Regions from separate parts of the Bradyrhizobium sp. R2.2-H genome, predicted to be linked through region 2. Evidence: riboswitches for the same ligand, from Rfam matches in the RefSeq annotation. Region 2 holds a riboswitch; the other holds the start of a gene.
The links. Region 2 has a riboswitch for glycine ahead of gcvT (glycine cleavage system aminomethyltransferase GcvT). Riboswitches for the same ligand answer to the same signal wherever they lie in the genome.
Positions count from the first base shown of each region.

Region 1 (7,182 bases), 130 kb from region 2:
GAGCAGGTGCGCGACAGCCACTGCTAAAGCGGGATGCGGTCAGGATGAATCGTGATCGCGCTTCAGGTTATGGCTCATGATCCCTTCGGAAAACCGCTGCGCAATTTTCCGGATCATGCTTCAGGACAGATCGGACGGGTGGGTCCCTCCATAGAAAACGGCGCCGTGGGACACCCACGGCGCCGTTCGCATTTTGAACGCGGACTACTCCGACTTGCTGACGTTCCAGAACAGCGGCGTCGCCGGACCGTCGAGTACACCCGTGAGCGACTTCTGCCAGGCGCTCGGGGCCTGATACTGGCCGAGCGGAATGTAGATCACCTGCTCAAAAGCTTCCTTTTGGATGTCGGCTGCGATCTTCTTCTGCGCATCGGGCGAGGACGCGCGAACGAAGGCGTCCTTGAGCTCTTCGATCTTGGCGTCTTCCGCCCAGCCGAACCAGCCGCCGTTCTTGCCGCGTCCCCCGATCGAGACGTTGGCGATCGGATTCATCACGTCGGCGGCGACCCAGTTGGTGAAGAACATGTTCCATCCGCCCTCCTTCACCGGCTTCTGGCCGGCGCGGCGGGCAACCACCGTCTGCCAATCCGTTGCCTGGAGATCGACCTTGAAGCCGGCCTCACGGAGCAGCTGCGCGGCGACGATCGGCTGCGCCTTCAAAGTTGTGACGTCGCCCGGGGCCATGATCGCGATCGGCGTCCCATCATAGCCGGATTCGGCAAGCAGCTTCTTGGCCTCCGCCATGCCGCCGCCCTTCACCAAAGTCTCCGAACCGATCTCCGTGGCGAGCGGCGTGTCACAGATAAAGAATGCGCCGCAAATCTTGTAGTATTTCGGATTGCCAACAAGCGCGTCCAACACGTCCTTCTGGTTCATTGCCAGAAGTGCAGCGCGGCGCACCTTGGGATTGTCGAAGGGAGGCAGCAGGAAGTTCATGCGGCCGAGCGTCTGGAAGCCGAACTTGTTCAGGACTTCAATCTTGAGATCTTTATTGCCCTCGACGACCGGGAGCATGTCCCAGGGCACGTTCTCCATGAAATCGATATCGCCCGACTGCAGCGCGTTGACCGCTGTCTGGGAGTCCGGCATGGTGATCCACTCGACGCGATCAACCTTCACCACCTTGCCGCCGGCGGTCCAGCTGGCCGGCTCCTTGCGAGGCACATAATCGGTGTTCTTGACATAGACCGCCTTCACGCCGGGCTGGAATTCACCCTGCACGAACTTGAAGGGACCCGAGCCGATCTGCTCGGCAATTTGCTTGCCCGCCGGCGTTTCTGCGAGCCGCTTCGGCATCATGAACGGCACCAGCGAGGACGGTTTGCCGATCGATTCAAGCACCAGGCCGTAGGGCTGCTTGAGCTTCAGCACGATCGTCTTGGCATCTGGCGCCTCGATGCTGGCGGTGAAGTCCATGAGCTTCTGGCCCATGCCGTCGTTCTTGCCCCAGCGCTTCAGCGAGGCGACGCAATCCTCGGCAGTCACCGGTGCGCCGTCATGCCACTTCAGTCCGTCGCGCAGCGTGAAGGTGTAGGTCAGCTTGTCGTCGGATACCTTCCAATCCGCCATCTGCGGCTGAATCTTGAAATTCGAGTCGGTCGCAAGCAGCGTGTCGTAAACCATGTAGCCATGGTCACGCGTGATGTAGGCCGTGGTGAAGATCGGGTCGATGATGCGCAGATCCGAATGCATCACCGCCGTGATGGTCTTGCCGGCCGCAAGCACTGGCGAGGCCAGCGCGGTCGAAAGCGCGACGACCGACAGCGCAAGTTTGGAGGCGAACGCGCGAGGCCCCCGGCGCATGAAGTGGAACATAGAAAGTTCTCCTGACGTGAAACTGTTCAAAGGCAGGTCATTGGTTGAGCATAGGGTTCATTCGTTGGGCGAACTAACCTTATGCAATGCCTTTATCTTTTTGAGACTTGCAGACAGTGCCGATCGCGTCAATCCGGTTTCGTCGCAGCCCCTCACGGCGCGCGCACGGGCTCCACAAAGATCGGTTTGGCTCTACAACACCTTTCCGCTTGTCCTGCCCCGCGCAGATGCAATGCGCGTTCCATCTTTCGAAGCTTGAGAGACATTGAGATGAATCCTGCCAATCTTCCCTTTGATTCCGAGGCGATGCTCGAGGGCCTGCGCGGCTGGGTCGAATGCGAGAGTCCGACCTGGGATGCAGGCGCCGTGGACCGCATGCTCGATATCGCGGCGCGGGATATGGCGATCATGGGTGCGACGATCGAGCGCATTGCCGGCCGCCAGGGCTTTGGTGGCGTCATCCGCGCGCGCTTTCCGCATCCCAAGCAGGGCGAGCCGGGCATCCTGATCGCCGGACACATGGATACCGTTCATCCGGTCGGCACCATCGAGAAGCTGAAATGGCGGCGCGAGGGCAACAAGTGCTATGGCCCCGGCATCTACGATATGAAGGGCGGCAATTACCTCTCGCTGGAAGCGATACGGCAACTGGCGCGCGCCTCGTTCACCACACCGCTGCCGATCACCGTGCTGTTCACGCCGGATGAGGAAGTCGGCACGCCTTCGACGCGGGACATCATCGAGGCGGAAGCGGCGCGCAACAAATACGTGCTGGTGCCGGAGCCCGGCCGCGCCGACAACGGCGTCACCACCGGACGCTACGCCATCGCGCGCTTCAATCTCGAGGCGACGGGCCGGCCGAGCCACGCCGGCGCCACGTTGTCGGTCGGACGCTCGGCGATCCGCGAGATGGCGCGGCAGATTCTCGCCATCGACGCGATGACGACGGAAGACTGCACCTTCTCGGTCGGGGTCGTCCACGGCGGACAATGGGTCAATTGCGTTGCGACGACCGCAACCGGCGAAGCGCTCTCCATGGCCAAGCGTCAGGTCGATCTCGACCGCGGTGTCGAGAAGATGCTGGCGCTGTCGGGCACCAGCAACGACGTCACGTTCAAGGTCACGCGCGGCGTGACGCGTCCGGTTTGGGAGCCGGATGCCGGCACCATGGCGCTTTATGAGAAGGCACGCGGCATCGCCAAATCGCTCGGCGCGGAATTACCGCATGCCAGTTCCGGCGGCGGCTCCGACGGCAACTTCACCGGCGCGATGGGAATTCCCACGCTCGACGGCCTGGGCGTGCGCGGCGGCAACGGGCACACGCTGGAGGAGTTCATCGAGGTGGATAGCCTGGTCGAGCGCGGCCGGCTGATGGCAGGTCTGCTGGCGACGTTGGAGTAACAAGCCAACCGTCATTCCGGGGAGCGTCGAAAGCGCGAACCCGGAATGACTGCGACGACTTCGCACTGCACAATACGTCGGCAGTCACGGTCGAAATTTAGCCTTGTCTAAAAATGAGGCGTATCGTACTGCTCGGCCGTCCACGCGACGATGCGGGAGAGATCGCAGCGAAGGCTTTCAGCCTTCGCTGCGGCGCCGACGGAGCAACCGCCCCGGAAACTCTCAGGCAAAAGGACCGTTTCGTCAGGACGATCTGGAGAGAGGCGGCGCGATTTCAGGCAATCGTGACGCCCACCGAAGGGGATAGTCCGTTGCGAGATCCGCAGCGGATCAAGCTCTCAGGTAACCGTGACAGATGGGGCGCCGCCAACGGCCTTTGGCCGGCGGTTAGCCGACTCTAAACACGGGAGCCCCGAACCTCATCATGACCCATATCGCCATCATCGGCGCCGGCATCACCGGCGTCACGACCGCCTATGCCCTGCTCGAACGCGGCTACAGGGTGACGGTGCTCGACAAGCACCGCTACGCCGCGATGGAGACGTCCTTCGCCAACGGCGGGCAGCTCTCCGCATCGAACGCCGAAGTGTGGAACAGCACCGCGACGATCCTGAAGGGCCTGCGCTGGATGTTCCGGCGCGACGCCCCGCTGCTGATGAACCCGCGGCCGAACTGGCATAAATATTCGTGGATGAGCGAGTTCGTCGCCAACATCGGCAACTACCGCGCCAACACCATCGAGACCACGCGGCTCGCGATCGAAGCGCGCAGGCATCTGTTCGACATCGCGGCGCGCGAGGGGATCGACTTCGATCTCGAACGCCGCGGCATCCTCCACATCTATCGCGACAAGGCCGGCTTCGAATCCGGTCTGCGCGTCAACGCGCTGCTGCAGGAAGGCGGCCTCGACCGCCGCCCGGTGACGCCGGAGGAAATCCGCAGCATCGAGCCGACACTGCGCAAGGACTATCATGGCGGCTTCTACACGCCGTCCGATGCGACCGGCGATATTCACAAGTTCACCCGCGGCCTGGCGGAAGCCTGCAAGCGACGCGGCGCGACCTTCATCCACGAGGCCAATATCGATTCGATCGCACGTGCCGGCAGCGGCTTCGTCATCGGCTGGGCCGATCTGGCCGCGAGCGATGCCGTCGCGGCCGCGCGCGGCGCACTGAACGTGGACGGCGTCGTGGTCTGCGCGGGCGTTGCGAGCCGTCACTTCGCCGCCCTGCTCGACGAGCGCGTCAACGTCTATCCGGTGAAGGGCTACTCGATCACGGTGCAACTCGACACCGCCGAAAGCCGCAACGCCACCCCGACGGTGAGCCTGCTCGACGAGGCCGCCAAGATCGTCACCAGCCGGCTCGGCGCCGATCGTTTTCGCGTCGCCGGGACCGCCGAATTCAACGACTTCAATCGCGACATCCGCGCCGACCGCGTGCAGCCGCTGATCGACTGGGTGCGCAACAACTTCCCCGCCGTCGAAACGTCGCGCGTCGTGCCGTGGGCCGGGCTGCGCCCGATGATGCCGAACATGATGCCGGTCGTGCGCGCAGGGCGGATACCGGGCGTGTTCTTCAACACCGGCCACGGCCATCTCGGCTGGACCCTGTCGGCGGCGACGGCGCAGATGATCGCCCAGACCATCGACGGCTGGCGCGGCCTCAACGCTCCGCCGACGGCACCTTCACTTGGGGTTGAGCGTGAACTGCGACATGCATCCTGAGTGGTCGATATCGGAGACATGCCGGCCTCTTGCGACGGCGCAGCCCTTGGCACACAATTTGCCCTAAGAGGACGGCGTCTCCGGGGCCTTTCCAGCCTAAGTGATAGGCATGATAGACACGACAGAGTTCACGGGAGCCTCAGGGCTCCACACGTTCCGTAGCCGGAGATAAGTGCATGCTGGGTTATCTTATTCGCCGCGTTCTGGCCGCGGTGCCCGTGATGGGCGTCGTCGCGCTGTTCGTGTTCCTGCTTCTGCGGCTGACGCCGGGCGATCCTGCCGCGATTCTGGCCGGCGACAACGCGACACCGGAACGGCTCGAGCGCATCCGCACCTCGCTCGGCCTGAACGAGCCCCTCATCGTGCAGTTCATCACCTGGGTGAACAAGCTGCTGCACGGCGACCTCGGGACATCGCTGATCTCCAACCTGCCGGTGATGAAGATGATCGGCCAGCGGATCGAGCCGTCGATCTCGATCGCGCTGTCCACCATCGTCCTCGCCGTGATCGTCGCCGTTCCCATGGGGGTGATCGCGGCCTGGAAGCACGGCACCTGGATTGATCGCTTCGTGATGGGGCTGTCCGTGCTCGGCTTTTCGGTGCCCGTGTTCGTGGTCGGCTATGTGCTGATCCAGATCTTCGCGATCGAATTGCGCTGGGTGCCGGTCCAGGGCTTCCGCAGCATCTTCAACGGCTTCGGGCCGTTCTTCGAACGCATCATCCTGCCGACCTGCGCACTCTCCTTCATCTACATCGCCCTGATCGCGCGCATGACGCGCGCGGCGATGCTCGACGTGCTCGGCGAGGACTATGTCCGTACCGCGCGCGCAAAGGGCATCAACGAGGTTGCGGTGATGATGCGCCACGCGCTGCGCAACGCCGCGGTCCCCGTGATCACCGTGATCGGCACCGGCTTCGCGCTCCTGATCTCCGGCGTCGTCGTCACCGAGAGCGTGTTCAACATCCCCGGCATCGGCCGCCTCACCGTTGATGCGGTGCTGGCGCGCGACTATCCGGTGATCCAGGCGATGATCCTCCTGACGTCGCTGATCTATGTCGTCGTCAATCTTCTCATCGACGTCGCCTACACCCTGCTCGATCCCCGGATCCGGTACTGAGGCAAGGATAAGAATACAAATGTCAGTCGATACCCTTCCCCAGTCGTCCATTCCGATCACGTCGCCGTTGCGGCCGCGATTCGGATTCCTCACCTCGACGCCCATCATTGCGACCGCGACGGTCCTGCTCACGCTGGTCGTGGTGGTCTCGATCCTCGCGCCGCTGATCGCGCCGCATGATCCGATCCAGCTCGCGCCGTCGCAGCGGCTCAAGCCCTCCTCCGCACAGTTCCTGCTTGGCACCGACGCCTACGGCCGCGACCTGTTGTCGCGCGTGATCTATGGCGGCCGCATCTCGCTTCTGATCGGCATCGGCTCGGCGATTCTGTCGATCGCCATCGGGCTCGTGATCGGCCTCGTCTCCGGCTTCTTCAAGCTGGTCGATTCCGTGCTGATGCGCGTCATGGACGGCCTGATGGCGATGCCGAGCATCCTGCTCGCGATCGCCGTGGTGTCGCTGTCCGGCGCCAGCCTCTGGACCGTGCTGATCGCGATCACGATCCCTGAGATTCCGCGCGTCGCGCGCCTGGTGCGCTCGGTCGTGCTGTCGGCGCGCGAGGAGCCTTACGTCGAGGCCGCGATCTCGGTCGGCTCCAGCCTGCCGAAGATCATGTGGCGCCACCTGATGCCGAACACGATCGCGCCGCTGATCGTCCAGGGCACCTATGTCTGCGCGAGCGCCATTCTGACCGAGGCCATCCTCTCCTTCCTCGGCGCCGGCATCTCGCCGGAGACACCGACCTGGGGCAACATCATGGCCGAGGGCCGCCAGTATTTCCAGATCAAGCCGTCGCTGATCTTCTGGCCGGGCCTCTTGCTCTCGATCGCCATCCTCAGCATCAACCTGATCGGCGACGCCGCCCGCGACGCACTCGATCCGCGCATGAAGCAGCGGGAAGGCAAGTGATGACCAACACCATCCTCGACATCAACAACCTCGTCGTTTCCATCGGCAAGAAGCCGAAGGGCGTGAACATCATCGACGGCATCTCGATCCAGGTGCGCGAGCGCGAGACGCTGTGCCTCGTCGGCGAAAGCGGCTCGGGCAAGTCGGTGACGTCGCTCACCACGATGGGCCTCTTGCCGAAGGGCACGCTGGTTCCCACCGGCGGCAGCATCAAG
Region 1 covers NZ_SMBR01000009.1:180,234-187,415, reverse strand. The annotation lists gene EDE08_RS23685 (ABC transporter substrate-binding protein) at 205-1,815, opposite strand; gene EDE08_RS23680 (M20/M25/M40 family metallo-hydrolase) at 2,086-3,216, shown strand; glycine riboswitch at 3,360-3,464, shown strand; glycine riboswitch at 3,468-3,573, shown strand; gene EDE08_RS23675 (D-amino acid dehydrogenase) at 3,641-4,942, shown strand; gene EDE08_RS23670 (ABC transporter permease) at 5,119-6,060, shown strand; gene EDE08_RS23665 (ABC transporter permease) at 6,080-6,967, shown strand; gene EDE08_RS23660 (ABC transporter ATP-binding protein) at 6,967-7,182, shown strand, end outside.
Region 1: another riboswitch for glycine. It lies ahead of EDE08_RS23675 (D-amino acid dehydrogenase); the one in region 2 lies ahead of gcvT (glycine cleavage system aminomethyltransferase GcvT).

Region 2 (7,182 bases):
GGCCTTGTAGGCGGCTTCATCCATGAGGCTGCCGAGTTCGCTCTTGTCTGCCATCTTGATCTTGAAGAACCAGGCCGCGCCCTGCGCATCCGAGTTCACCAGCGCCGGTTCGGCGGCGAGCGCCTCGTTGGCCTCGAGCACTTCGCCCGTAACAGGCGCGTAGACGTCGGAGGCGGCTTTCACCGATTCCACGACCGCGGCGGCTTCAGCCTTCTTCAAGCTGCGGCCGACCTTGGGCAGTTCGACGAACACGACGTCGCCGAGCTGCTGCTGGGCGTAATCGGTGATGCCGACGGTGGCGACGTCGCCGTCGATCGCGAGCCATTCATGGTCGGAGGTGTACAGCGTCGTGGTCATTGTCTTATCCTCAGCGTTTGTAGGTGTTTTTCACGAAGGGCATGGCGGCGACTGCGAGCGGCAGTCGCTGGCCGCGCACCTCGGCGAAGAGTTTGGTGCCGAGCTCGCTCAGATTCGTGGGCACATAGCCCATCGCGACCGGCGCATTCAGGCTCGGGCCGAAACCGCCCGAGGTGACCTTGCCGATCGGCTCGCCGCCGGCCGCGTCCGCAAACAGCGGCGCGCCCTCGCGCACCGGCGCGCGGCCTTCGGCGCGTAGGCCGACGCGGCGGCGGGATGCGCCGTTATCGAAATGCGCGAGGATCTTCTCGGCGCCGGGAAAGCCGCCGGCGCGAATCCCGCCGTTGCGGCGGCTCTTCTGCACCGACCATTCCAGCGCGGCCTCGACCGGCGTCGTCGCAGTGTCGATGTCGTGGCCGTAGAGGCAAAGCCCGGCTTCCAGCCGCAGGCTGTCGCGGGCGCCGAGGCCGATCGGCAGCACGTCCGGGTTTTCGAGCAGCGTCCTGGTCAGGCGCTCGGCGTCCGCAGCCGGAACGGAGATCTCGAACCCGTCCTCGCCGGTATAGCCGGAGCGCGAGACGAAGCATTTGATGCCGGCGACCTCGTGCGGGCCGGCATCCATGAATGTCATGGACGGCGCCTCTGCACACAATTTCGCCAGCGCCGCTTCCGCCTTCGGGCCCTGCAGCGCGATCAGCGCGCGGTCGGCAAGAGAATCGATGACGCAGTCGTCCGCGAGGTGCGCGCGCAGATGCGCCTCGTCCGCGTCCTTGCAGGCGGCGTTGACGACCAGGAACAGGTGATCGCCGAAATTGGCGACCATGAGATCGTCGAGAATCCCGCCGTCCGCATTGGTGAACTGGGCGTAGCGCTGCCGTCCCGGCGCGATTGCCACGATGTCCTGCGGCACCAGCCGTTCCAGCGCGCGGGCGGCGTCCTCGACCTTGCCGGACTTCGGCCGGAGCGCGAGCTGCCCCATATGGGAGACATCGAACAGGCCGGCCGCGGCGCGCGTATGGAGGTGCTCCTTCAGCACGCCGGCAGGATACTGCACGGGCATGTCGTAGCCCGCGAACGGCACCATCTTGCCGCCGAGGGACACATGCAGGGCGTGGAGGGGCGTCTGTCGGAGCGATTTCTGGTCGTCGGGTACTGGCATCACAGGGGTCCTCGGCGGTTCCCCGGGGACGATTCCCCGGGCCAACCTGTCGAAGCCCCATCTGTCGCTGTGCCTGAGAGTATTATCCCGTCGGCGGGTGCCACCCGGGTTGTTAGGCCCGTCGGCGCCTCTTTCCAGATGCAATCAAAGCCACGCGGTCCTTTTGCCTGAGAGTTTCCGGGGCGGTTGCTCCTTCGGCGCCGGCAGTAAAGCCGGTCTCTCCCGACGTGGCCGTACGATATAGATGGTTACAGACCACAGGGCGGCCAAGCCTGTCAACGCGGCGGTTTCGCCTTTTCAACCGGGATTGCGCGCCTGCGGCAACCCTCTGATCTCCTTGCACAGTTTCTGGACACTGAAGCAGGCCTTGTCTAAAAGCGCTCTGGCCCGCAGATATCAGCCCTAACCTCTGGTTTGGATGGCAGGAAGCGGGTCCAAGCACACCCGATTGGATGAACATGAGCGGCGTCAACGAGATCAGGTCGACCTTTCTGAACTTCTTTGCCGAGAACGGCCACGAGATCGTGCCGTCCTCGCCATTGGTGCCGCGCAACGACCCCACGTTGATGTTCACCAATGCCGGCATGGTGCAGTTCAAGAACGTCTTCACCGGCGTGGAGAAGCGGCCCTATCAGCGCGCCACCACCTCGCAGAAATGCGTGCGCGCCGGCGGCAAGCACAACGACCTCGACAATGTCGGCTACACCGCGCGCCATCTCACTTTCTTCGAGATGCTCGGCAATTTCTCGTTCGGCGACTACTTCAAGGAGCGCGCGATCGAGCTTGCCTGGAAGCTGATCACCGGCGAGTTCGGGCTGAAAAAGGACAAGCTGCTCGTCACGGTCTACCACACCGACGACGAGGCGGCGGGCCTGTGGAAGAAGATCGCCGGCTTCTCCGAAGACCGCATCATCCGCATCCCGACCTCGGACAATTTCTGGGCGATGGGCGACACCGGCCCGTGCGGCCCCTGCTCGGAGATCTTCATCGACCGCGGCGAGCACATCTGGGGCGGGCCTCCGGGCTCGCCGGAGGAGGACGGCGACCGCTTCCTCGAATTCTGGAATCTCGTGTTCATGCAGTTCGAGCAGGTGACGAAGGAGGAGCGCCAGCCGCTGCCGCGTCCCTCGATCGACACCGGCATGGGCCTGGAGCGGATGGCCTGCATCCTCCAGGGCGTCGAGAGCGTGTTCGAGACCGACCTGTTCAAGAACCTGATCGATGCGACGGCGTCCGCGCTCGGCACCGGGCCGAACGAGCAGACCGTGGCCTCGTTCCGCGTCATTGCCGACCATCTGCGCTCCTCGGCCTTCCTCGTCGCCGACGGCGTGCTGCCTTCCAACGAGGGCCGCGGCTACGTGCTGCGCCGGATCATGCGCCGTGCCATGCGGCATGCGCAGCTGCTGGGTGCGAAAGAACCGCTGATGCATCGGCTGGTCTGGGCGCTGGTGCGCGAGATGGGCCAGGCCTATCCCGACCTGATGCGCGCGGAGAATCTGATCGAGGAGACGCTGCGGCTGGAAGAAACCCGCTTCCGCAAGACGCTGTCGCGCGGCCTCGCCATCCTCGACGAGAAGAGCGCTTCCTTAAAGAAGGGTGACATGTTCGACGGCGACGTCGCCTTCACGCTCTACGACACCTACGGCTTCCCGCTGGACCTGACGCAGGACGCGCTGAAATCGCGCGGCATCGGCGTCGACCAGGCGGCGTTCACGGATGCGATGGAGCGCCAGCGCGAGAAGGCGCGCGCGTCTTGGGCAGGAAGCGGTGATACGAAGACTGCAGATTATTGGTTCCCGATGCGCGAGAAGTACGGCGCAACGGAGTTTCTCGGGTACGACCTTGAAGTGAGTGAAGCGGTTGTCCAAACCGTTATTAAGGGGGGCCCTGAGTTAGACGAATTGCCGGCCGGTTGGGCTGGCGAGTTGGTGTTCAATCAGACACCATTTTATGCGGAGGCGGGAGGCCAGGTCAGCGACAAGGGCTGGATTAGGCGCATTTCCGACGGTGAGATCCTTGCGGATGTTATGCTCTGCCATAAAGAGGCAAATGATCTTATCGTGCACAATGTCCAGATGAAGCGGTTCCCGATAAGGCGTGGAGACGTTGTCCGCTTAGAAGTGGACCATGTCCGCCGCTCGTCGATTCGCGCAAATCACTCGGCGACGCATCTCATTCACGAGGCGCTGCGCCAGGTGCTCGGCGACCACATCGCCCAGCGCGGCTCGATGGTCGCGCCCGACCGCCTGCGTTTCGACTTCGTGCATCCGAAGCCAATCACGGCGGAGGAGCTCGCCCGCGTCGAGGACATCGCCAACGACGTTGTGCTGGAGAACGACGAGGTCACGACCCGCATCATGGGCGTGGACGAGGCCCGCGAGGCCGGTGCACGCGCGCTGTTCGGCGAGAAATACGGTGACGAGGTCCGCGTCGTCTCGATGGGCAGGACCGCGCGCGAGCGCGGCGCCAACGCGCTCGGCTGGTCGGTCGAGCTCTGCGGCGGCACCCACGTCAAGCGCACCGGCGATATCGGCCTGATCACGCTGACGGGCGAGAGCGCGGTCGCATCCGGCGTGCGCCGCATCGAGGCGCTGACCGGCAATTACGCGCGCAGGCACGCCAACGACACCATGGCGCTGGCGAAGACCGCGGCGAACGAGCTGCGCACCTCCCTCGACGACGTGCCGGCCCGCATTGCCGCGCTGATGGAGGAGCGCAAGAAACTCGAGCGCGAGCTCTCCGACGCCCGCAAGAAGCTCGCGATGGGCGGCGGCGCCTCCGCCGGCAACGGCGCAGCCTCAAGCGTGCGCGAGGTCGGCGACGTCAAGCTGATGGCACGTGCCGTGGAAGGCATCGAGATGAAGGATCTCAAGAGCCTTGCCGACGACGGCAAGAAGCAGATCGGCTCGGGCGTCGTCGCCATCGTCGGCGTCACCGAGGACGGCAAGGCCGGTGTGGTCGTCGGCGTCACGCAGGACCTCACCGCGCGCTTCAACGCCGTGAACCTCGTGCGCATCGCCTCCGAGGCGCTCGGCGGCAAGGGCGGCGGCGGCCGGCCCGACATGGCCCAGGCCGGCGGTCCCGATGGCGCCAAGGCGGCGGCCGCGCTCACCGCGATCGAAAAAGCGATGGCGGGCGCTTAAGTCGCCATGGCCCCCGTTCCGCGCGGACGTGGGCTTCGCGATCCCGAATTTCGGGATCGCCTCTACGATTTGCTGGAGCACGATCCGCTGGCCTATTCGGTCGGGTCGCGCTTCATCCAGCTGATCATCGGGGTCATCGTGCTCAATGTGGCCGCGATGATCCTCGCCTCGCTGCCGGAGCTCGATGCGCAGTTCGGCACGCTGTTCGCAGGCATCACCGTCCTGTCCGTGATCGTGTTCGCGCTGGAATATGCGGCGCGGCTGTGGACCGTGGCGGGGCACACCCAGCGCAAGGGCTCCGCGCTGGCCGACCGGCTCGGCTACGCCTTCTCCGCGCTCGGCATCATCGATCTCATGGCGTTCCTGCCGGCGGCAATCGTGCTCGCCACCGGCGGGCATGCGACGCTGGCCGCGCTCGGCGTGCTGCCGTTCTTCAAGCTGATCCGCTATTCGCCGGCGATGCGCTCGCTGCTCGCGGCCGTGCATGCCGAGCGGCGGGCGCTGGTCGGCTGTATCGTCATCCTGATCGGCGCGGTGCTGACCTTCGCATCGCTGCTCTACGCCATCGAGCGCGACGTGCAGCCCGACAAGCTCGGCACCATCCCGCAGGCGATGTGGTGGGCGATCGTCACGCTCGGCACCGTCGGCTATGGCGACGTCGTGCCGGTGACGCCGCTCGGCAAATTCGTCTCCACCTTCGCCATCATCGCCGGCTTCGCCATGATCGCGCTGCCGGTCGCGATCATCTCGACCGCGTTCGCGGAAGAGGTGAAGCGGCGCGATTTCGTCGTCACCTGGGGCATGCTGGCGCGGGTGCCGCTGTTCTCGCATCTGTCGGCGGCGGAGATCGCCGACATCATGCGGCTCTTGCGCGCGCGCACCATCGAGCAGGGCGAGATCCTGGTGCGGCGGGGCGATGTCGCCTCGTCGATGTATTTCATCACCGCCGGCGAGGTCGAGATCGCGCTGCCGAGCCAGCATGTGCGGCTCGCCGACGGTACCTTCTTCGGCGAGATCGCGCTGCTGCACAAAACGAAGCGCAGCGGCACGGTGACGGCGACCCGCAAGACCCGGCTGCTGGTGCTCGACGCCCAGGATTTTCACGCGCTGATCGAGCGCATGCCGACGCTCGCCGACCACGTCCATACCACCGCCAAGGCAAGGCTCGCCGACACCGGCGATCTCGCGCTCGCCGAGCTCGCGCAGGCGGAGAAGGAAGGCACGGACCGCTGAGGCCTGAAAAGCAAACGGGCCGCGCTTTGAGGCGCAGCCCGTGATGATGTCCGGCCCGGACGGGCGGAATTGCCGGCGGCTTACGCCAGCTCTTTCGTCAGGTTCTCCGCGACCTTGTCGAGGAAGCCGGTGGTCGAGAGCCAGCGCTGGTCGGCGCCGACCAGGAGTGCGAGGTCCTTGGTCATGTAGCCGGCCTCGACGGTGTCGACGCAGACCTTCTCCAGCGTGTTGGCGAACTTCGCCAGCTCGGCATTGTTGTCGAGCTTGGCGCGGTGGGCGAGGCCACGGGTCCAGGCGAAGATCGAGGCGATGGAGTTGGTCGAGGTCTCCTTGCCCTTCTGGTGCTCGCGGTAGTGCCGGGTCACCGTGCCGTGGGCGGCTTCGGCTTCCACGGTCTTGCCGTCGGGCGTCAGCAGCACCGAGGTCATCAGGCCGAGCGAGCCGTAGCCCTGTGCGACCGTGTCGGACTGCACGTCGCCGTCGTAGTTCTTGCAGGCCCAGACATAGCCGCCGGACCATTTCAGCGCCGAGGCGACCATGTCGTCGATCAGGCGGTGCTCGTAGGTCAGGCCCTTGGCGTCGAAGTCCTTCTTGAACTCCTTGTCGAAGATCTCCTGGAAGATGTCCTTGAAGCGGCCGTCATAGACCTTGAGGATCGTGTTCTTGGTCGACAGGTACACCGGGTAGTTGCGGAGCAGGCCGTAATTGAACGATGCGCGGGCGAAGTCGATGATGGAGTCGTCGAGATTGTACATTCCCATCGCGACGCCGGCATCGGGGGCCTTGAACACTTCCTTCTCGATCACGGTGCCGTCCTCGCCGACGAACTTCATCGACAGGGTGCCCTTCCCGGGGAACTTGAAATCGGTGGCGCGGTACTGGTCGCCATAGGCGTGGCGGCCGATGATGATCGGCTTGGTCCAGCCGGGAACCAGGCGCGGCACGTTCTTGCAGATGATCGGCTCGCGGAAGATCACGCCGCCGAGGATGTTGCGGATGGTGCCGTTCGGCGACTTCCACATCTGCTTGAGGTTGAACTCCTTCACCCGGGCTTCGTCCGGGGTGATGGTGGCGCACTTGACGCCGACGCCGACCTTCTTGATCGCCTCGGCGGCGTCGATGGTGACCTGATCGTTGGTGTGGTCGCGGTATTCCATCCCCAGGTCGAAATAGAGCAGTTCGACATCCAGGAACGGGTTGATCAGCTTGTCCTTGATGTACTGCCAGATGATCCGGGTCATCTCGTCGCCATCGAGTTCGACGACGGGATTGGATACCTTGATTTTTGCC
Region 2 covers NZ_SMBR01000009.1:46,832-54,013, forward strand. The annotation lists gene gcvH (glycine cleavage system protein GcvH) at 1-357, opposite strand, end outside; gene gcvT (glycine cleavage system aminomethyltransferase GcvT) at 368-1,516, opposite strand; glycine riboswitch at 1,663-1,751, opposite strand; gene alaS (alanine--tRNA ligase) at 1,975-4,659, shown strand; gene EDE08_RS22990 (cyclic nucleotide-gated ion channel) at 4,666-5,892, shown strand; gene EDE08_RS22995 (NADP-dependent isocitrate dehydrogenase) at 5,973-7,182, opposite strand, start outside.